DNA from 3 places in the Mesorhizobium sp. SEMIA396 genome. Region 1 is predicted to be linked to each of the others. Evidence: riboswitches for the same ligand, from Rfam matches in the RefSeq annotation. Region 1 holds a riboswitch; each other region holds the start of a gene.
The links. Region 1 has a riboswitch for thiamine pyrophosphate ahead of thiC (phosphomethylpyrimidine synthase ThiC). Riboswitches for the same ligand answer to the same signal wherever they lie in the genome.
Positions count from the first base shown of each region.

Region 2: linked by a shared signal. The riboswitch ahead of thiB (thiamine ABC transporter substrate binding subunit) and the one ahead of thiC (phosphomethylpyrimidine synthase ThiC) in region 1 are both predicted to bind thiamine pyrophosphate.
Region 3: linked by a shared signal. The riboswitch ahead of NP503_RS03500 (YkoF family thiamine/hydroxymethylpyrimidine-binding protein) and the one ahead of thiC (phosphomethylpyrimidine synthase ThiC) in region 1 are both predicted to bind thiamine pyrophosphate.

Region 1 covers NZ_JANIFC010000024.1:4,282-11,598, reverse strand. Annotated here, with positions in the region: gene NP503_RS32640 (hydroxymethylpyrimidine/phosphomethylpyrimidine kinase) at 255-1,070, opposite strand; gene NP503_RS32635 (thiamine phosphate synthase) at 1,061-1,666, opposite strand; gene NP503_RS32630 (thiazole synthase) at 1,663-2,436, opposite strand; gene thiS (sulfur carrier protein ThiS) at 2,438-2,635, opposite strand; gene thiO (glycine oxidase ThiO) at 2,604-3,605, opposite strand; gene thiC (phosphomethylpyrimidine synthase ThiC) at 3,602-5,437, opposite strand; TPP riboswitch at 5,541-5,657, opposite strand; gene NP503_RS32610 (hypothetical protein) at 5,975-6,238, opposite strand; gene NP503_RS32605 (metallophosphoesterase) at 6,730-7,317, shown strand, end outside.
Region 2 covers NZ_JANIFC010000008.1:167,565-174,881, reverse strand. Annotated here, with positions in the region: gene NP503_RS20190 (ABC-F family ATP-binding cassette domain-containing protein) at 1-1,445, opposite strand, end outside; gene NP503_RS20185 (thiamine diphosphokinase) at 1,447-2,091, opposite strand; TPP riboswitch at 2,179-2,293, shown strand; gene thiB (thiamine ABC transporter substrate binding subunit) at 2,337-3,335, shown strand; gene thiP (thiamine/thiamine pyrophosphate ABC transporter permease) at 3,587-5,212, shown strand; gene thiQ (thiamine ABC transporter ATP-binding protein) at 5,205-5,987, shown strand; gene NP503_RS20165 (M48 family metalloprotease) at 6,245-7,317, shown strand, end outside.
Region 3 covers NZ_JANIFC010000001.1:689,849-697,165, forward strand. Annotated here, with positions in the region: gene NP503_RS03480 (glycosyltransferase family 39 protein) at 1-1,240, shown strand, start outside; gene msrA (peptide-methionine (S)-S-oxide reductase MsrA) at 1,373-1,891, shown strand; gene NP503_RS03490 (formyltransferase family protein) at 2,273-3,304, shown strand; gene NP503_RS03495 (hypothetical protein) at 3,344-3,664, opposite strand; TPP riboswitch at 3,860-3,973, shown strand; gene NP503_RS03500 (YkoF family thiamine/hydroxymethylpyrimidine-binding protein) at 3,964-4,572, shown strand; gene NP503_RS03505 (ABC transporter permease) at 4,667-5,428, shown strand; gene NP503_RS03510 (ABC transporter ATP-binding protein) at 5,425-6,192, shown strand; gene NP503_RS03515 (ABC transporter substrate-binding protein) at 6,185-7,204, shown strand.

The sequences.
Region 1 (7,317 bases):
AATTCCGGAGAGAGGCAGATAATTCCGGACGCCACACTGATTGGTAACCTAAGGCCACCCACCACGCGGATTGGTAGCCCACAGGAATAGGTTTGGTAACCCTTATCGAGTGAGGGCCGCTCGTACCTTTCGGCGGGTTCGTTTCAGTTCTAAGCCCGGCTTAATTCTGGACAACGACAGATAATTCTGGACGGCACAGTGGAACTCAACGCGTTGTAAGGATGGCATAGAGAAGCAGTAGCCCTCCAGTCTCGCTACTGGAAAAATTCTGGAAAATGGGTCTGCTTGGCTGGACGCAGAACGTTGTGATTATTCAGCCGGCATTTCTGAAGCTTCTCGAACACAAACAGCTTGCCTTCGCGCACGCTATCTTCGAGCGACTTCGCCTTCGCCAGATGCGCCGCAATCGCGCTGGCCAGCATGCAACCTGTTCCGCGCATCGATATAGCAAGGCGCGGCGTGTCGAAGTGGATGGGTTCATGATCGGAGCGTAACAGAATATCGGCCGATCGGGGACCCGACGCGTGCCCACCCTTGATCAGCAGGGCCTGAGGGCCGACGGCCTGCAGTCTTTGTCCTTGTTGGAGCGCACCGTCCTCATCCGAAGCCGGTTCGGAACCAGTAAGGAGCGCCAGTTCAGGAAGGTTGGGCGTGACAATGCAGCAAAGCGGCATCAAATCGCGCTTCATGGCAGCGATAGCGCCTGCTTCCAGAAGTGCGCGGCCTGAGGTGGAGGCCAGCACAGGGTCGAGTACTGCCGGCACTTGCGGAAATTTGCGCAGCACTGCGGCAACGGCAACAATGATCTTGGCAGTCGCCAGCATGCCGATCTTGATTGTGGCTACGTCGTTGGCCTGTAGCGCGGCACACATCTGATTGGCCACCATGCTGGGTGGCGAATGATGGATTTCGATCACGGCGTCGTGCGTTTGCACCGTTAGCGCTGTGACGGCGAGACAGGTGCGCACGCCAACGGCAGAGATCGTCTCGATGTCGCGTGCTATTCCAGCACCCCCGCTGGAATCTGATCCGCCAACGACAAGCACATGCGGTTCTCGTCTCATCGCCATCGGTCCGTCTTTTCGATCCATTCTCGCGTGCGCGCTTCGGGGTCGAAGCTCAACGTGATGTCCGTGACCACTGCGGCGCTGTTGGCGCCGGCCTCAAAGACGCCGTCGAGGCGGTCGGGGTTGAGGCCGCCGATGGCGACCAATGGGATCGGCGCCACCCGCCGCTTCCACTCGCTGATCCGCTCTAGCCCTTGCGGTGCCCACTTCATTTTCTTCAAAGTGGTGGGATAGATCGGACCGAGCGCGACATAGTCGGGCTCGGCAAACATGGCCGTTTCCAGCTCGACATGATCATGCGTGCTCAATCCGAGCCTGACGCCCGCTGCCCGTATCCTCGAGAGGTCGGCCGTTTGCAAATCCTCCTGGCCCAGATGCACGAAATCGCAGCCTTCCTCGATTGCCAGGCGCCAATAATCATTGATGATGAGCTGGCTTTTGTGTTGGACACACCAGGCCTTCGACTTGCGGATCTCCGCGCGCAGCCCGGTTTCATCCATGGTTTTGATGCGAAGCTGAATCAGCTTGACGCCGAGCGGCGCCAACCTTTCGATCCAGGCGGCGCTGTCGACGATCAGGTAGAAGGGATCGAGCTTCATGAAAAAACGGCCCTGCCGACCATCGGTGTCGATGGCACGGCGACGTCGCGCGGTTCGAGCATTCCCGAACTGAACGCCTCACGACCGGCGTCGACCGCCTTACCGAAAGCACGCGCCATGCCGACCGGATCTGCCGCCTTGGCGACCGCTGTGTTCAGGAGCACGGCGTCAAAGCCGAGTTCCATGACGGTGGCCGCGTGCGACGGCCGTCCGAGCCCCGCATCCACAATCAGCGGGACGCCAGGGAAATATCCGCGCATCGAGCGCAGCGCCGTCATGTTGACCGGTCCCAAGGCGGAACCGATCGGTGCGCACCACGGCATCAGGACCTTGCAGCCCGCTTCCAGCAGCCGCTCGGCGACAACGAGATCGTCGGTGGTATAGGGGAATACCGCAAAGCCGTCCTCGCACAGGATGCGGGCGGCTTCAACCAGACCGAACACATCCGGCTGTAGCGTGTCGTGATTGCCGATCACTTCGAGCTTGATCCAGTTGGTGCCGAAGACCTCGCGCGCCATTTTCGCGGTGGTGACGGCTTCCTTGACGGAGAGGCAGCCGGCGGTATTGGGCAGGGTTCTGGCGCCCAGCGAGCGGATCAACGACCAGAATTGTTCGCCGGCCCTACCGCCCGCCATCTCACGCCGCAACGAGACGGTCACCACCGACGTGCCCGATGCCTTGACTGCATCGGCAAGGATGGCCGGCGAAGGATACTGAGCCGTGCCGAGAAGCAGGCGCGACGAAAGCTCGGTTCCATAAAGCTCCAACATGCTAGCCGCCCTGCATGGGCGAGAGGATTTCGATCCGGTCGCCGTCGCTCAACTGGAACTCCGCGCGGTTGGCTTTGTGCACGAGGTCGCTGTTGACGGCGGTGGCGAGCCAATCGCCCTCATAGTCGAGCGCGGCAAGCAACTCGGCCAGCGTGGTGGCGGCAATCTCACGCGCCTCGCCGTTGACCATCAGTTTCATGAGCATGCTCCTTGGTTCTGTCTTGACTGAAAACCAGGTCGGCAGCCTGGCGCGCCATGGCGGGGGCGAGGAGAAAACCGTGACGATAAAGACCGTTGATCGCGATGATCTCACCGTCTGTTTCGACGCGTGGCAAATTGTCGGGAAATGCCGGACGGACACCCACACCGGTTTCAACGATCTCGGCCTCACCAAAGGCCGGATGGAGGGCATGGGCGGCGCCCAGCAGCTCCATCATGGAACGCGCCGTCACCGGTCCGGCGCTCTGGCTTTCAATCATCGTCGCTCCGATCATGAAACGGTGATCGGTGCGCGGCACGGCATAAAGCGGAAAGCGTGGATGAAGCAAACGGACCGGCCGCGACAGCGAGACATCAGGCGTGCGAAGGATCAGCATTTCGCCGCGAACACCGCGCAGCCTGTCATCGGCCGCTGCCATTCCCATGCAGTCTATCTGACGGGCGAATCCCGAAACAGGCCGGGCGTCGCAGCCGAAGTGGAATTTGACACCCATGGTCGCAAGCTTGTCATGAAGTGCCGCCATCGCCGGGCGTGGGTCGAGGTGAGCCTCGTCGGGGAAGAGCAATCCACGCCGGAAGCGGCCGGCGAGGTCGGGTTCCAGGAGCGCAATTTCGTTTTCATCGACGCGCCGATGCCCTGACGTGCGACTGGCGAACCGGTCAAGCTCACCGGCATCACGCGGCGCGGCCACGACCAATGTCCCGGCCCGTGTCACCTGACCCGACAGCACCGCATCCCACCAGTCGGCAGCATCGCGTCCGAGATCCAGCACCGGCTGCTCCGCGCTTTCGCGCTCGCACCATGGCGCCAGCATGCCGCCGGCGAACCACGACGCGTTGCCACCAAGGCCATGCCGCATCTCGGCGACGGTGACCGTCGCGCCGCGGGCGGCGAGTTCGAAAGCGACGGTGAGGCCGGCAACGCCGGCCCCTTTGACGAGCACCCTCATGATGGTTTGGGAGCCTCTGGCACGACCGGTACGCCAGTCTCGTCCGCCTGCATGTAGAGATCGCCGCCCTCCCGGTATTTTGCCGCCATTGCCGCCATGCCTTCCTTCTGGGCCTCGGCACGGATGTCGTGGGAAATGCGCATGGAGCAGAATTTCGGCCCGCACATCGAACAAAAATGTGCCAGCTTGTGCGCCTCCTTGGGCAAGGTCTGGTCGTGGAAGGACCGTGCGGTTTCGGGGTCGAGCGACAGGTTGAACTGGTCCTCCCAGCGGAACTCGAAGCGCGCGCGCGAAAGGGCATCATCCCTGGTTTTCGCTGCCGGATGGCCCTTCGCCAGATCGGCTGCATGGGCGGCTATCTTGTAGGTGATCACGCCAATCTTGACGTCGTTGCGGTCGGGAAGGCCGAGATGCTCTTTCGGCGTGACGTAGCAAAGCATTGCGGTGCCGAACCAGCCTATCATGGCGGCACCTATCCCTGAGGTGATGTGGTCATAGCCCGGCGCGATGTCGGTCGTCAGCGGCCCCAACGTGTAGAACGGCGCCTCACCGCACACTGCGAGCTGCTTGTCCATGTTCTGCTTGATCTTGTGCATGGGGACATGGCCCGGGCCTTCGATCATCACCTGGCAGTCCTTTGCCCAGGCAATCTTGGTGAGTTCTCCAAGTGTTTCCAGTTCGGCGAATTGCGCCGCGTCGTTCGCATCGGCGATTGAACCGGGACGAAGGCCGTCGCCGAGCGAGAAGGAGACGTCATAGGCTCTGGCGATGTCGCAGATCTCCTCGAAATGCTCGTAGAGGAAGCTCTCCCGGTGATGGTGCAGGCACCATTTGGCCATGATCGAGCCGCCGCGCGAGACGATGCCCGTGACCCGGTCGACGGTCAGCGGGATGTAGTGCAGCCGCACGCCGGCGTGGATGGTGAAATAGTCGACGCCTTGCTCGGCCTGCTCGATCAGCGTGTCGCGGTAGACCTCCCAGTTCAGATCCTCGGCGATGCCGTTGACCTTTTCCAGCGCCTGATAGAGCGGCACCGTACCGATCGGCACCGGCGCATTGCGCACGATCCAGTCGCGGATGTTGTGGATGTTGCGGCCGGTCGACAGGTCCATCACCGTGTCCGCGCCCCAGCGGATAGCCCAGACCATTTTTTCGACCTCTTCGGCCATCGACGATGTGACAGCCGAGTTACCGATGTTGGCGTTGATCTTGACCAGAAAATTGCGACCGATGATCATCGGCTCGCTCTCGGGATGATTGATGTTGGCGGGAATGATTGCGCGCCCGCGCGCCACCTCGTCGCGCACGAATTCGGGTGTGACGAAATCTGGGATCGCCGCGCCGAAGGCTTCGCCGTCGCGTTGCAGCTTGCCGCGCATCACCTCGCGGCCGAGATTCTCGCGGATGGCTACGAACTCCATTTCTGGCGTGATGATGCCGGCGCGCGCATAGGCAAGTTGGGTCACCGCCTTGCCCTGCTTGGCCTTGAGCGGCCGATTGCGTATCGGAAATTCCGGTGTCAGGCGCTCGCCGGTGGCGAATCCATTGTCTTCCGGCCGGACGTGGCGGCCGTCATAGGCTTCGACATCGCCACGCGCCGTGACCCATTCGTGGCGAAGCCGGGCAAGGCCTTTTTCGATGCTGGTTTCGACTGATGGATCGGTGTAGGGGCCGGACGGATCGTAGACGGTGACGGGCGGTTCGCCGGCCGTCGGATGGACGGAAATCTCGCGCATCGGCACCCTGATCTGCGGGTAGAGGACGCCGGGCTTGTGGATTTTCCGCGAGGCGGGCAGTGGTCCCGTCGATACGGCGGGGGTGAGGGCATTCATCGTGAGGCTCCTTTGCTCATGCATTGGAGACCCAGTTCTGTGCCGGAAGGATGAAAAGACGCTTCTGTAGACCTGCTGCAACAGGACCTCGGGCGTAAACTCCCGCAAAGCGCTTGCACCGTCCCTACGCCAGTATGAACTGGATCAGGTTCAACGGGTCACTGCGCCGCGAAAGCCAGCAGTATCTCAGCCCCTTGCCGGGACTCCCCTGGTGAATGCCTTAGGTTGAACGGGCTGACGCTATCTTGTCAAGCGCATTCGGGCGCCTTCGGCCGGTGGCGACGACCGGCGGCCAGCCGGGCGGAGAGCTCGCGCATGCATCGGGGACAAGTCACGCCCCGTAGACCGGGGCTGAATGGCCAAAGCCTCATTCGCTTCGTGAAGGATGGAGAAACTGTATTGGCCATGTGCGCGTATCGACCAAGTAGCTCAGGCGGTCACGGATGTGGTTATTCTGGTCGAAGGTGACGAACGGCCTTGGGGGTCACCTCCTTTAGGATTCAGAGGTTGGAAGACGGCTTCTCGCGATCACGGCCATCAGGAAATACCTGTCTTCGGCTCAACCTCGACATGGCGTCCGATCGACCGCAGATATACAGCTATCTCGTTCATGAGATGATCGCGTTCGCCGTAGATTTCAGCAATCCTACGCAGCTGTGGCTCGACGGCCCTCCGTTGCGCTGGCGTGAAATCAGCATCGCCAAAGACGTATCCCAAGTTGCCAATCGCGCAAATTTTGCAGCCGGCGTCCACAACTGCTTGTACGAATGCCGGAATGTCTTTTTCTTGCATGGTCTTCATGTCGAACCTCTCGTGAATGGCGTGCTTGCGCCCCAATCTGCCTTTTCAGCGTGTCCTCTGGGCGGCGCAAGCCCTGAGCGTGACTGTGCACGGGCAACCTCGACTATCCCATCTGCCACGCTCTTTAGAATCGGTGGGGTCTGGTGATCGCAGGCTGGGCCACTCAAAAGCCTGCAAGAAGAAAGTCATGGCGACCATTGCTCAAGATCGCAAGGGTGCGTGCAAGACCTTCCGTTGGCAGTCATGCACGCTCGCTCAGAGATAGTCCGGCCGCGGAAATTCTCCCTTATTCGTAAGAAAGCTCATTGAGCAACTGGGCATTGAGCAACTGGGTCTCACGTCACGGGTCTCGTGTGCTTCACAGCCGAAAAATAGCCGCCGTGGCAATTCTCGAAAAGTGCAGGCTACCTCGTTAAGGACACTGCGGATGATCGTTCGCGCTTGGCAAAAGCGAACGGATTAGTCTATGGCTCTCGGCAGGGGGGCGAGTTATGCGGCGGGTGCGAATCCTTCAAGTAGGCGATATTCACTATCCGGACTGGCATCCTTCCTCTAGCAACATCGATGCCAAGGATAGCAAGTTCGCTCCGAAAATAACGCAGAAGCTACGCGCGTCTTCGCTGCGTGCCGTCTTGACGAAACTTCGGCGGCTGACGACTTCGAAGCCCTTGGATTCGATCGCCTTCATGGGGGATTTCACGAGCCGTGGCGACAAGACCTTCATTGCTTCGGCATTCCAGCATTTCACGTTGCTCTGCCGCGCACAGGGACGCAGTTCAAAGGCGCTTCCGTTGATATTCGTACCGGGAAATCACGATGTGAACCGTGATGACGCGCGCGAACTTGGACCGACTGAGAAATTCAGCGAAATGGCGAGTTTAGCCGCCCGCTTGGGTTGGCAGACCGTTCCCGTGGACCAACCCGTGCACTTCAGACTTCCGACAGGATCCGCAGGCGCAAACTTCATCCTCGTCAACACAGCGATAGGCAGTTGGGAGCTTCAAAACCTTCCCGCGTTCCTTCGTGATCGTCTCGAGGCACTCAGTCCTTCTACAGAGCCTGTAGATCTCGGCTCGCCG
Region 2 (7,317 bases), on a different contig from region 1:
TCGATCCAGTGGCCGTCACCATCCGGTGCGATCAGGCTGGTCACGGTGCGGTCGAGGAAATCGCGGTCGTGGCTGACCAGGATGACGGTGCCGGCAAAGCCAGCGACCAGTTCCTGCAGCAGTTCCAGCGTCTCCATATCGAGATCGTTGGTCGGCTCGTCGAGCACCAGAAGGTTTGCCGGCCGCGCCAGCACGCGCGCCAGCAAGAGCCGTGCCCGCTCGCCGCCGGACAATTCGCGCACCGGGGTGCGTGCCTGCTCCGGCTTGAACAGGAAATCCTTCATGTAGGAGACGACGTGGCGCTGCTCGCCATTGATGACGAGGTTCTCGCCGCGCCCGTCGGTGAGATATTGCGCCAGCGTCTCCTGCGGGTCGACCGCCTCGCGCTTCTGGTCGAGCGTGGCGATCTCCAGATTGGTGCCGAGCCGCACCGAACCGGCGTCCGGCTTCATCTCGCCGGTCAGCATCTTCAAGAGCGTCGTCTTGCCGGCGCCGTTCGGCCCGACCAGGCCGACGCGATCGCCGCGCTGGATGCGGGTCGAAAACCCCTTGACCACGGTTAGATCGCCAAAGCTCTTCTCGATGTTCTTCGCCTCGATCACCAGCTTGCCGGACTCGGCGGCGTCGCTCGCCACCATGGTCGCCGACCCTTCGGCACCGCGATGGCCGCGAAAACGCTGGCGCATGGTCTGCAACTCGCCGAGCCGGCGCATGTTTCGCTTGCGCCGCGCCGTCACGCCGTAGCGCAGCCAATGCTCTTCGCGAACGATCTGGCGGCCGAGTTTATGCTGCTCGCGCTCTTCTTCCTCCAGGACTAGGTCGCGCCATTCCTCGAAATGGCCAAAGCCCTTGTCCAGCCTGCGGGTCTGGCCGCGATCGAGCCAGATGGTGGCGCGCGACACACGTTCGAGAAAGCGGCGGTCGTGCGAGATGACGATCAGTGCCGAGGAGGTGCGGATGAGTTCTTCTTCCAGCCATTCGATGACCGAGAGGTCGAGATGATTGGTCGGCTCATCGAGCAGCAGGATGTCTGGCTCCGGCGCCATGACGCGGGCAAGGGCAGCACGCCTCGCCTCGCCGCCCGACAGATCGTTCGGACGTTCCTCACCCGACAGTCCGAGATGCTCCATCAGATAGCTGGCGCGGTAGGGATCGTCGGCAGGGCCAAGCCCGGCCTCGACATAGGCGCGGACAGTGGCAAAGCCCTCCATGTCGGGCATCTGCGGCAAATAGCGGACAGTTGCCGAAGGCTGGCGGAACACCTCGCCGTCCTGCGGCTCGATCAGGCCAGCGGCGATCTTCAGCAGGGTCGACTTGCCCGACCCGTTGCGGCCGACCAGTGCGATCTTGTCGCCGGCCGAAGCCGTCAAGGCGGCGCCGTCGAGCAGCGGCGTGCCGCCGAAGGTCAGTTTTATCCCGTCGAGGTTGAGAAGAGGCGGGGCCATGTCAGCTTTCAGGTAAGGGATAGGGATGAGCGAGCAGCATCGCGCGGCCATGGCCGAGCGCGATTTCGAGGCGGCCCTTGATCTCGTTGGAAATGGTCAGCGACGAACCGAAGGCCACCTTGACGTGGTTCAGCGGCCATTTGGCGCCGGTGACGGTCAACCCGGCAAGCTCGGAAAAGCCGAGCACCGAAAACAGCGTGCCATCGGCATAGTCGAAGCCGGCCGTTCCGCGCAGCAGGGGAATGCCTTCCTGGGCGCCGCTGGTCAGGAGCACATCGGTCCCTGCTTCGGCCAGGCGCAAGGCAAGCGCCAGATGCAGGAAAGCGTGGTCGGCTCGCTTGCCGCCGAAAGCACCTGCTAGCACCAGGCGGGTCGCGCCGCGCTCGAGTGCGGCGGCGATGGCCAGTTCGCCATCGGTCTGGTCCTTTTCCGCCGGGAAGGTCCGGCGAGGCACGGAAGCGAGATCGTCAGGCAGCTTGGCTGGCACGGAATCAAAATCACCCACCCACAGCTCCGGGACAAGGCCGAGCAGCCGTGCATGGCCGATGCCGGCGTCGGCGGCGATGACGCGGGAGCCTTCGACCTGACGGTCGAGCCGTGGCGTGCGGATGAGATCGCCGCCAAGCAGGATGGTGAATGTGCTCATATCGTGTGGCCCTTACCAGCCCGGCACGGGAAACGGAAGGCGGCAAACTCCCACTTGCGTGGCGGATCGGCCCGGCCTATGTGTCGAAACGCTCTAACGGGGTGCCGGACGCGATCTTCGCGGACCGGCTGAGAGGCAGTCTCGCCAACCCGCTGAACCTGATCCGGTTTGTACCGGCGGAGGGATTAGACGTTTCGGACAGTCCGACGCCTCAATTCCTTTCAATTCGAACGAAGGAGGCGCCGATGCGCACGCTTTTATACGCTCTTGTTTCAGCAACGGTCGTGGCCTTGTCCGGACCGGCCTTGGCCAAGGACAAGCTCACCGTCTACACCTATGAGAGTTTTACCGCCGACTGGGGTCCGGGTCCCGTGGTGAAGAAGGCGTTCGAGGCCGAATGCGGCTGCGATGTCGAGTTCGTCTCGGTCGCCGACGGCGTCGCGTTGCTCAACCGCGTCAGATTGGAAGGCGCATCGACCAAGGCCGATATCGTGCTTGGCCTCGACACCAATCTCACCGCCGATGCCAAGGCCTCAGGCTTGTTCGCGCCGCATGGCGGCGTAACTGATGTCAACGTGCCGGGTGGCTGGAGCGACGATACTTTTGTCCCCTTTGACTACGGCTATTTCGCTGTCGTCTACGACACCGAGAAGCTGAAGAACCCGCCGAAAAGCCTGAAAGAGCTGGTCGAAGGCAGTGCCGACGACAAGATCGTCATCCAGGATCCACGCACCTCGACGCCGGGCCTCGGCCTGCTTCTGTGGGTCAAGTCGGTTTATGGCGACAAGGCGCCGGAGGCCTGGGCCAAGCTCAAGCCGAAGGTGCTGACCGTGACGCCGGGCTGGAGCGAGGCCTATGGGCTGTTCACCAAGGGCGAGGCGCCGATGGTGCTGTCCTACACGACGTCGCCGGCCTATCACATGATCGCCGAGAACACCGGGCGCTACCAGGCGGCCTCCTTCGAGGAGGGCGAGTATCTGCAGATCGAGGTGGCGGGTATCACCACGACGGGAGCCAAGAATCCGCTGGCGGCCAAGTTTATGGCCTTCATGACCGGGCCTAAATTCCAGGATGCCATTCCCGAGACCAACTGGATGTTCCCGGCCGGCAAGACCGACAAGCCGCTCAATCCGGCCTTTGATAAACTGGTCAAGCCGACCAAGACCTTGCTGTTCAGCCCGCAAGAGGTCGCTGCCAATCGCAAGGCCTGGGTCGATGAATGGCTTGCGGTGATGAGCAAGTAGGGCGCGAGCCGCGTCGCATGTTTGCGCCAAGCCGCCCCCCTCTGGCCTGCCGGCCATCTCCCCCTCAGGGGGGGATATCGGCAGCTTTATCGCCTCTCTTAGTCCTGCCACTCTTGAGAATAGCGAAGGCGGCTGAGTGCGCAATCTCCCCCCTTGAGGGGGAGATGTCCGGTAGGACAGAGGGGGGTGGGCTGGGCCTTCGCCAGATATTCCCCTCGATCAATACCCGTCGCAGGGTTGGATAGCGCGAGATGCGTACGCGCCATCCAGCCGATCCCCGCGTCAGCGCCGGCATTGTCGCGCTTGCCGCGATCGCGCTGCTGATCGGCGGCGCGTTTGCCGGCCTGCTTTTCGAGGGCGCCCACGATTTCTCGGGCGCCTGGGCAGCCTTCGATCCCTATCTGCTTCGCGTCATTCGCTTCACGCTCTGGCAAGCGGCGCTCTCGACGCTGCTTTCGGCCATCCCGGCGCTGTTCGTGGCGCGGGCTCTGTCGCGACATCCACGTTTCTTCGGCCGCGCCTTCATCCTGCAGATCTTCGCCGTGCCGTTGGCGCTGCCGGCTATTGTCGCAGCGCTCGGCATTCTGGCGCTTTATGGCCGTGCCGGCTATTTCGCCGGCGTGCTTGCCCTGATCGGCGGCGGAAGCTGGCCGGGTATCTATGGCCTGTCCGGCATCCTCGTCGCCCATGTCTTCTTCAACCTGCCGCTGGCGACGCGGCTGTTCCTCGAGGCGCTGCAGACCATACCGGCCGACCAATGGCGGTTGGCGAGCCAACTCGGCATGGCGGCGCGGCCGGCGTTCCGGCTGATCGAATGGCCAACGCTGCGCGCCGCATTGCCCGGCGTCGCCGGGCTTGTGTTCATGCTCTGCATCACATCCTTCACGATCGTGCTGACGCTCGGCGGCGGGCCGGCCGCGACGACGCTGGAGGTCGGCATCTACCAGGCGCTGCGCTTTGATTTCGATCCCGCGCGGGCCGTTACACTGACGCTGTTGCAGATTGCCCTGACCTTTATCGTTGTGCTGGCCCTGACGCGCCTGGGCGCCAATGTGGTCGGCGACACCAATTTGCCGGTCGCGCAACGTCGGTATCTCTCAGTCCATCGGAGCGAGACCTGGTTGAACGCGCTACTCATCATCCTGGCGCTGCTGTTCGTCGTTGGGCCGATGGCGGCAACCGTGATGGCCGGGTTGGGTGCGGATCTCGGCCGGTTGGCCGGTGAGGCCACTGTCCGGCAGGCAACGCTGACCAGCGTGGTGCTGGCCTTCCTGTCGGCACTGCTCTCGGTGATGCTGTCGCTGGCGCTGACCATGGCGCGGCGGGCACTGGCGCTGAACCGCCGTGCCGGCGCAAAGACACTGCTCGAACACGCTGCCGATACAGGCGCCGGCTTTGTCCTTGTCGTGCCGCCGATCGTCGTCGGCGCCGGCTGGTTCCTGTTGCTGCGCCATGCCGGCGATGTCTTTGCCATCGCCCCGGTCATGGTCGTCACCGTCAACGCGGTGATGGCGATGCCATTCGCCCTGCGCGCCGTGCGTCCCGCCTATGATGCGGCGAGCGAGCGTCACGAACGGCTCTGCGCACAGCTCGGCATTGCGGGCTGGAACCGGCTGATGCTGGTCGACTGGCCGTCGCTGCGGCGCCCGCTCGCCACGGCCTTCGCTTTCGCCATGGCGCTGTCGCTGGGCGATCTCGGTGTCATTGCCCTGTTCGGCAGTGATTCCGTGCAGACATTGCCCTACCTTCTTCTGGCACGGATGGGCAGCTACCGCACCGAGGATGCCGCCGGCCTGGCACTGCTGCTCGGCCTCGTCTGTCTCGCGTTGATCGTGGCGGCGCACTGGCTGGGAAGGGAGAAGGTCCGCGATGCGTGAGAGGGCGGCCAGCAGGCTCGAGAAGGGCGCGCCGGTGCGGCTGGACAAGGTGTCGTTCAGTTATGGTGAGGTGCCACTTGTCTTCGACGTCGAGTTCGCCACGGCGAAGATCACCGCCATCATGGGTCCGAGCGGTTCGGGCAAGTCGACGCTGCTCAATCTGGTCGCCGGCTTCGAGACCCCACAGTCGGGCCGCGTGCTGATCGGCGGGGCCGATGTCAGCGCCGAGCCGGCCTCGGCGCGGCCGGTGTCGATGGTGTTCCAGGAGAACAATCTCTTCGCGCATCTTTCCGTCGAGCAGAATGTCGGGCTCGGTCGCTCGCCCTCCCTGGGACTGACCGAGGCGGACCGCGCCGCGGTCGCCGAGGCGCTTGCGCGCACCGGTCTCGCGGGCAAGGAGAAACGCCTGCCGCGCGAGCTCTCCGGGGGCGAACGCCAGCGCGTCGCACTGGCCCGCGTGCTGGTGCGCGACCGACCGGTGTTGCTGCTCGACGAGCCATTCGCTTCGCTCGGACCCGCTTTGCGCGACGAGATGCTGAATCTGGTTGCTGCCGTTCATGCCGAACGCGCCATGACGGTGCTATTTGTCACCCACCAGCCCGAGGATGCACGCCGCATCGGCGAGCACATGGTGTTTGTCGACAATGGGTTGGTGGCCGCAACCGGCAAGGCTGATGATTTCTTTACCGGGGCTGGTCCGGAGGCGTTCCGGCGCTATATCGGCGCGGGTGCTGGATATTCCACATCACGCGATGTTGCCCGGAAGCGGACATAATTTACGGTCAAACCGGCTCCAGGCGATGTGGCGTTTGCTTGCCATGACCGGGGGAGTGTGGCTAGGTCGCCCTACCGGTCCGGCACAGGCCGTGATTTGCCTGCAGTATCCGCCGCCCGCCCTAAGGGACGGGCAACGGATGCAGCAGCAGTTTGAGATAGCGCATGACACGTTCCGAAGATCGCCCCCGATTTTCGTGGTCATGCGCCGGGACCCGAAAGGAAGCCGTTCTGGCGATCGGCGCTAACACATTGGGAATGAAACCGCTGGCGCGTTTTCTCGCGCTGGCCGGTTTTGCCGTGGCGTTGGCAAGCTGCCAGATGTTCACGCCGCCGGAAGTTCAGGAATCCGGCTTCCAGCCTTCCGACAAGCCGATCACAGTGGACAATGTCGGCGCCAACAACAAGCTCGCCGAATTGGCCAAGGCGCAGCACCCGCGCATCCTGGCGACTTACGGCGGTGAATATTCCGACCCCAAGCTCGAGCGAATGGTCGCCAAGGTGGTCGGTAGTTTGACGGTGGTGTCCGCCAACCCGACACAGACCTATCGCATCACCATTCTAAATTCGCCCAACGTCAACGCATTCGCGCTGCCGGGCGGTTATCTCTACATCACCCGCGGCCTCCTGGCGCTGGCCAATGATTCGGCCGAGCTTGCCGCTGTCATCGCGCATGAGATGGGCCACGTCACTGCCAATCACGGCCTGCAGCGCCAACAGCTCGAGGCAGAGGAAGGCCTGGCGACCAAGGTGGTTTCCGATGTGCTCGGCGACAGCCCGACCGCCAAGGCGGCGTTGATCCGCGGCAAGCTGAGGCTGGCGCAATTTTCGCGCAACCAGGAGCTGGAAGCCGACGCCATCGGCATCAAGTCGATCGGCGAGGCCGGCTACGATCCTTTCGCCGCAGGCCGCTTCCTTCAATCGATGTCGGCCTATACCGATTTCCGCTCGATCAGCGGCGCCACCGACGCCAGCCTGGACTTCCTGGCCACGCACCCCAACACGCCGCAGCGCATCGATCTGGCGCAGCGCCATGCTCGCCAGTTCGGCGCGCCGGGCGTCGGCACGCGCGACCGCGATTCCTTCCTCGCCGGCATAGACGGCCTGCTCTATGGCGACACGCCTGAGGAAGGCTATGTGCGCGGCGAAACCTTCCTGCACCCGGGCCTTGGCGTGTCGTTCACGGTGCCGGACGGCTTCATCATCGACAATTCGGCGGCAGCGGTGACGGCCACCGGCCCCGGCGACATAGCGATCCGTTTCGATGGCGTCTCTATCGACAAGAACCGGGCGCTGACGGACTATATCCGCAGCGGCTGGGTGGCTGGTCT
Region 3 (7,317 bases), on a different contig from region 1:
GCTTGTCGTCTCGGCGACCTTCGTCTTCGTCTACCTGCTGGCCCGCGACATGCTCGGGAGAACCCGCGCGCTGGCCGCCGTGCTTTTGATGCCGTCATTGTATTTCTTCGGCTGGCCGACACCGCAGTTCAATCATGATTACGCGCAGATGCCCTTCTGGGCCGCAATCTGCTGGCTGCTGTGGCGTGCGGGCCGTGGCGGTGGGCCGGGCTGGTGGCTGGCGCTCGGACTGGTGTCGGGCGTCGGGCTCTATGCCAAGTTTTCCACCGGGCTGCTGTTGCTCTTCGGGGCGATCTGGCTGTTGTCGGACACGCGGGCACGCAATCGGCTCGCCACGCCCTGGCCCTGGCTTGGGCTCGCGGTTTTCCTCGCCGTCGCCGCGCCACTGGCCATCCAGCTCTACCGCATCGATTTCCTGCCGCTGACCTATGTCGCCGGCCGCGATGAATGGGTGTTGGTCCACCGCGCCCGCCTTTACTATATCGGTGTCCAAATGGCGGGGCTCTGCGGCTTATTGCTGGTGCTGTCGATATCGGGGCTGTTGCGGCGTTCGCCCGCGCCGGAACAGCCCATTGAGCGCGGCGCGCTGGCCTATCTCGTGTGGATGGGGCTTGGTCCGGCGGTGCTTGTCATGGTGGCCTCGCTGTTTACCGGCGCCGGCGAGGCGTGGGGCGCGCCGATGTACAATCTGGTCGGCGTTGTGGCGATCGCCTTGCTGGGTCATCGGCTTGGCGCCGTCGAACTGCGACGGCTGGCGATCTGCGCGTTCGCCTGCATCCTCGGCATGTCCGGTGCCTATGCGGGCATCCGCTGGACGAGTTGCAATTTGCGCGGGCGCATGGATGCCGTCTGCTGGCCAGCGCGGCAGATTTCGGACGAAGCCGAGGCGGTCTGGCACGCGGCGGTGCCCGGTCGGCTCGACATCGTCGGCGGCGATACCCGCATCGCGTTGCTGGCGGGCCTCAACGCCTATGACAAGCCGTCGATCTTCACCGACCTCGACATGCGGCTCGCCCCCTGGATCACCAGCCAGCGGCTGCGCGATCACGGTATGCTCCTGGTCTGGCCCGGGAGCGGCGTGCCACCTCGGCTGCTGGCGTGGCTGGGAAACATCCCGGTCAAGACCGTTCTTTTCGCCTGGTCGCTCAGGGCACCACCGGTGGCGATCAGCTTTGCCGCCATTCCGCCTGGCATGAAGCTACCGGGTTTGATCGACAGCCTCGCCCAACCGAGCAATTGAGGTAGATCCACCGCGTCCGCTGGACGAAGCAGGTGACAATGCCCATTTATGGCGAGACCACTTGCTTTCACGCAATTCCAGACGGAAAACCGCTACACACTTTTCCTGGAATTGCTTTTGAGGAGACGTGACATGGCGACTTCGACCGAACGTGCAGTCCTTGCCGGCGGCTGTTTCTGGGGCATGCAGGATTTGATACGGCGCTATCCCGGCGTCATCTCCACCCGTGTCGGCTACAGCGGCGGCGACGTGCCCAACGCCACCTACCGCAACCACGGCACCCACGCCGAAGCCATCGAGATCAATTTCGATCCGGCCATCATAAGCTATCGCACGCTGCTGGAACGCTTTTTCCAGATCCACGATCCGACGACCCGCAACCGCCAGGGCAACGATGTCGGGACGAGTTATCGCTCGGCGATCTATTACACCAGCGACGAACAGAAGCGCGTCGCCGAGGACACCATCGCCGATGTCGATGCCTCGGGCCTGTGGCCGGGCAAGGTCATCACCGAAGTCGCACCCGTTGGTCCGTTCTGGGAAGCCGAGCCCGAGCATCAGGACTATCTGGAGAAGTATCCCAACGGATACACCTGCCACTTCGTCAGGCCAGGCTGGAAGCTGCCGGTTCGCGAGACGGCGGTTTCGTAGATTCGCAACTGCGATTTGCCCTGCATTGCTGCTCGACGGTGTCGTCGAGCAGGTCATCGCATCCAAACCCCTTTCAGTCAGCGCACCGTGTCGCGTCGGCCATTGAGCTTTCACAATATCCGAGCGCTCTTCGAACGCCTTCGTCAACGGCGAATGCGGATGCGGTAGGCAAACACGGTCAGGTGGTTGACAGCCTGCCGTATCGCAGTCCAATTGCGCAGGAAGAGCTGATTTCGGGAGACGGGCCGTGAAGAAAATCTGCGAAAAGCCAGTGTTTGTAAAACGCGAGCGTCTTTCGGTTGTCACTGCCTTGGCATCGCCTTCCACTCAGCCGACCTGACAAGCTCGCCCTGATCTGTCGGCCCGTTTGAGCCGCCGAAGATGAGGCCGATCGAATCGACCGATCACTCGGAGCCGATCACAGCCGTTTTTGTCCTCGATATCTCTAACCATACGGGGCCTCTGCTCGCCGGCTGGCTAGAGGCTGGAAATGCAATTGGCGCGATCATCGTGCCCGGGTTCCGGCGTCGTCCCACCGGTTTCAGCATCGGCAATTTCCGACGAAGGCTTCAACGCAAGCTGCTGCTCAGGCGGTTTGTCGGTAACACGACTGTCAAGTTGATCGAATTTGGCCGCCCTTACGATTGGAATGCGCTTGGTCGCCAATTGTCTGACCTCCGCGCCGATGTGCTGGTCTGCTACACTTTGCCTGTCTTGATCCCTCAAGAGGTTCTTGGCCATTTTTCCAAAGGCGGGGTCAACCTCCACCCGGCGCTGCTCCCCGACTATCGAGGGCCACATCCGACCCAGCGCTTGGCCGTGGACGGCCGGTGTGCGGCTCATGGCGGCGTCACGCTCCACAAGATGTCCGCCGGTTTTGACGAGGGTGACATTCTCGGGCAGGTGCCGTTTTCCGAAGCTGACTGGACCTCGAGAGAAGCCTTGGTCGACAGCACGGCAACCGCTATGCGGATTCTGGTGAGCGAGGCGGTGCCGGCCTACTGCCGGGGGCTGTTGTCAGGAATGCCGCAGCCGAAAGGCGACTTCGTCTGGGCACGGCTTCAGCCCAGCCACCTGATAATCTCGCCGGCCATGTCGGTCGAGCATGTTGTACGGCTATGGCATGTGCTCGGCCTTCTGCCAGGCATCTATCTTGAAATCGGAACGCGCAAAATCAGACTGGGATTCCAGATCAGAAGGCTGGGGCCTTGCACAGGAAAGGCTCCGGTCAGGCGGTGGGGAACAGTGGAATTCGATCTCGCCAACGGTCGGGTCCTGTATTTTACCTACGGTAGAGTGCTCAAACGGCTGCTCAATTCAAAACACCTGTTTTTGCGCCCGCCCGCCGGAAAACCCGCTCCACAAATCCGGCTGTTCGGCAAAACGAGTGCTGCGGACCAGAGAAACGGATGAAGCCGCTGGGCGATGCCCAGCGGCTTCATCCGTGTGCGGTTACTTGCCACAATTATTATCGTTTACCGTTGGCGCCGTCGCGTTACCATCGGCGTCCGTCTGCGCGCCTTGCGGGTTGGTCGGGCAATTCTGATCCGCGTTCGAATTCATGTCCCCTACCGTGCCAGTCGTGCTGTTGGTCGTGCCCGGGTCGACAGTGTCCGGCTCGACCGTATTCGGTGAAGCCGGCGTGTTCGGCTCAACCGTCACCGATTTGCCGCTGCCGCTTCCATTTGCGTTGTTGCTGCCGGCGCTTTGCGCCATGGCTGACGTGGCCAGACCAATGGTGAGAACCGAAGCTGCGAGGATTTTCATGAACATGGTTTGTCTCCATTTCTGTGAAGTCGTCGCTTGTTTTCTACGAAAGTGATCGCGTTGCGACTGTGGGGACAACCGGTCGCGGCGGCGAAGGTTCCCGACAAAATTCCGCTCAGGCGCACCGTGACTGGCGCAATGCTTTTGGCGCAGTGCTCTGAAAAAACGGCTTTCCCTTGAACTCGAATGATGCTTTAAGGCGCACATCCACAGGGGTGCTCCGTACGGTCGGGGCTGAGACGGGGGCGGCAAGCCCACAGACCCTAGAAGCTGATCTGGGTAATACCAGCGGAGCGAGGCGGGCGATGTTTTCAGGCGCACAGATTTCCCTATACCCCATGACCGACGAATTCGTCGGTGTCATTCTTGGCGCGCTCGGTGCGCTCGATCCCTGGCGCGACAAGCTCAGGATCGAGACCGACGACATCTCGACCTTGCTGGTCGGGCCGCCCGAAGTGCTGTTTCCCGCCATGCGCGACCTCTTCGTGGCGGCGGCACGCAGCGGCAAACATTGCGTGTTGTCGGCCGCCATCTCGCGCGGGTGCCCTGGCGAGCCGGATGACCCGATCTGCCGCTCCGATGCACTTGGCGGGCCTGTCGGGCCACTCGGCCCGCGCAAGGATGCGGCCATTGCGGCGGTGCGCAATGCTGCTGCCACCGGCCAGCCGGCGGCGGCGCAGTTCTCGCTCTATGTGATGGGCACCGACGACCACATGGACGAGATCTACGGCTGCATCGATTTTCTCAAGCAGTCCGGCGTCTATGAGCGTTCCAAGCATTTCTGCACGAAACTGCGCGGTGATGCCGGTGCGATCTTTTCGGCGCTGGACGAGGCCTTCTGCCGCTTCGGACCAGGCGCCGGCCACGTAACCCTCGACGTCACGGTCTCGGCCAACAGCCCGTCGGCTGTCTGAACCAGCCGCGCTTTCGCGCTGCCGTCAAAGGTTGTCTCCCGTGGCCACATCATCAGTCGCTTCGCGCCCGATCGCGAGCCTTCTTGTCAAGGCAATGCCGGCCATGATCTCGGTCGGTTTGCTCCTGCTGGCGTGGGAGCTTTATGCCACCTATTCCGGCATCAGGCCGACGACACTGCCGGCGCCGTCGCGCGTTTTCGAGCAAGCGCTGCTCAATCGCCAGGCGCTGGCCGACAACGCCATTCCGACCATCGGCGCCACGCTGCTCGGCTTTGCCTGTTCGCTCAGCGCTGCCTTCGTGCTGTCGATGCTGGTCGACTTCTTCCAGCCGCTGCGGCGTGCGCTGTTTCCTGTCTTAATCGTCAGCCAGACCTTGCCGCTGGTGGCGATCGCGCCGCTGGTGGTGCTCTGGTTCGGCTTCGGGCTGGCGCCCAAGATCATGCTGGTGGCGCTGGTTACCTTCTTTCCGATGCTGGTTGCATTGGTCGAGGGTTATGAGTCGACCGAGGCCGAGATCGGGCAAATGCTGCGCGCCATGGGGGCAGGGCGCTGGCGCATCTTCGTGCTGGCACGGCTGCCTTCGGCGCTGCCCTATTTCTTCGCTGGTTTGAGGATCTCCATCACCTACGCCGTGGTCGGCGCGATCTTCGCCGAATATGCGGGGGCCGCGAAGGGGCTGGGCATCTACATGCTCAACGCCAAGAACAATTTCCGTCCTGACCTGGTTCTTGCCGCCGTCGGAGTGAGCGCTGCCCTGACCCTTGTCCTGTTCGGGTTGACTGTACTGCTGCAGCGCCTTGCGATGCCCTGGGAGCGGGCCGGCAAGGAAACCGTCGGGAAGGGGCCCTGGCGATGAGCCGGCTCGAACTGCGGTATGTGCGCAAGGCGTTCGGTGGGCTCGACGTGCTGGCCGATATTTCGCTTAGCGTCGGCGCTGGTGAATTCGTCTCGATCCTTGGACCCTCGGGCGCCGGCAAATCGACACTCTTCCAGCTTCTGACCGGCGCCGAGCATGGCGAGGGCGAGATGTTGTTTGACGGCGCGCCGCTCGACGACCACGGCAGGCATTTCGCTTTCATGCCGCAGCGTGACGCGCTGATGCCGTGGCGGCGCATCCTCGACAACGCAACGCTCGGGCTCGAAGTGCAAGGCATGAGGAGACAGGCGGCGCGGGCGCGCGTTGCGCCGTTGTTTGCCGAATTCGGGCTTGCCGGCTTCGAGCGGCATTTTCCAGCGCAACTGTCCGGCGGTATGCGCCAGCGCGCGGCCTTGCTGCGCACGGTGGTGCAGCAACGCGACATGCTTTTGCTCGACGAGCCGTTCGGCGCGCTCGACGCGCTGACCCGCACGGCCATGCAGCGCTGGCTGGAACAGATGTGGCGGCATCATCGCTGGACGGCGCTCCTGATCACCCATGACGTGCGCGAAGCCGTGTTCCTGTCCGACCGCATCTATCTGCTGTCGGCGCGCCCGGCCCGCATCGTGCGTGAAATCAAGGTGCCGCTGCCGCGCCCGCGCAGCCTTGGCGGCGATGCCGCGCGCCAGGCAAGTACGCTCGAGGCCGAGATTCTCGACATCATCCTCAACGCCACCCCATCCAAAGGACACGATCATGACTGACTTGACGCGCCGGCAGGCCTTGTTGCTGACCCTTGCCACAGGCCTTCCGCTCGTTGCCGGATCGGGGCGAGCCCAAGCACAATCGGCACAAAAGGTCACCGTTGCCCTCGACTGGACTGTCAACACCAACCACATCGGACTGTTCGTCGCCCGCGACAAGGGCTTCTATCGCGAGGCCGGGCTCGAGGTCGACATCCTGCCTTACAGCGATACCGGTGCGGGCACGCTGGTTGCAAATCGCGTCGCCGATTTCGGCATCAACGGCACCATCAGCCTGTTCACCCAGAGAACCGCCGGAGCGGACCTGAAGGGCGTCTATGCGGTGGTGCAATCGGAAACCGGCCGCGTGGTCTTCAATGCGGCCCGCAGCGAGATCGTAAGCCCGAGAAACCTCGACGGCCTGACCTATGGCGGCTTCGGCAGCGCCTGGGAAAACGCCCTGATATCGACCATCATCCGCCATGATGGCGGCAAGGGCAATTTCGAGACGGTGACGCTCGGCACCTCAGCCTATGAGGCGCTGGCCAATGGTTCGGTCGATTTCACGCTCGAAGTCTCGACCTGGGAGGGTGTCGACGCCGAGCTCAAGGGCGTCAAACAACGCAGCTTCGTCTATGCCGATTACGGCGTGCCTGACGAGCACACGACACTGATCTCTTCGAGCGAAGCCTATCTCCAGGCAAACCCCAAGCCTGCGGCCGCCTTTGTCCAGGCGACGCGGCGCGGCTACCAGTTCGCGGTCGATCACCCCGAAGATGCGGCAGCCCTGCTGATCGCGGCCAACAAGGATGCGTTGACCAATCCGGCGCTGATCCACGCCTCACTGAAGGCGCTGATCGACGGCCATTATCTGCGCAGCCAAAGCGGTGCCATCGGGACGATGGATCCGGCCAAGATGGGAGCGATCGGCGGCTATCTCTTCGCGTCCGGCATTTTGCGTGATGCCGACGGCAAGCTGGTTGCTCAACGCCCGGATTTCGGGAGCTATTTCCGCAACGACTATCTGAGCTAGTCTGGCAAAACCAAATGAGATGGGTCGCCAGTCTTTCTGGGCGACCGCGTGGAGCAGGTCGTCTGGGAGTGGCGCCCTGGCTCCCCGACAGCCAGTTTAATGCCGATCTGATC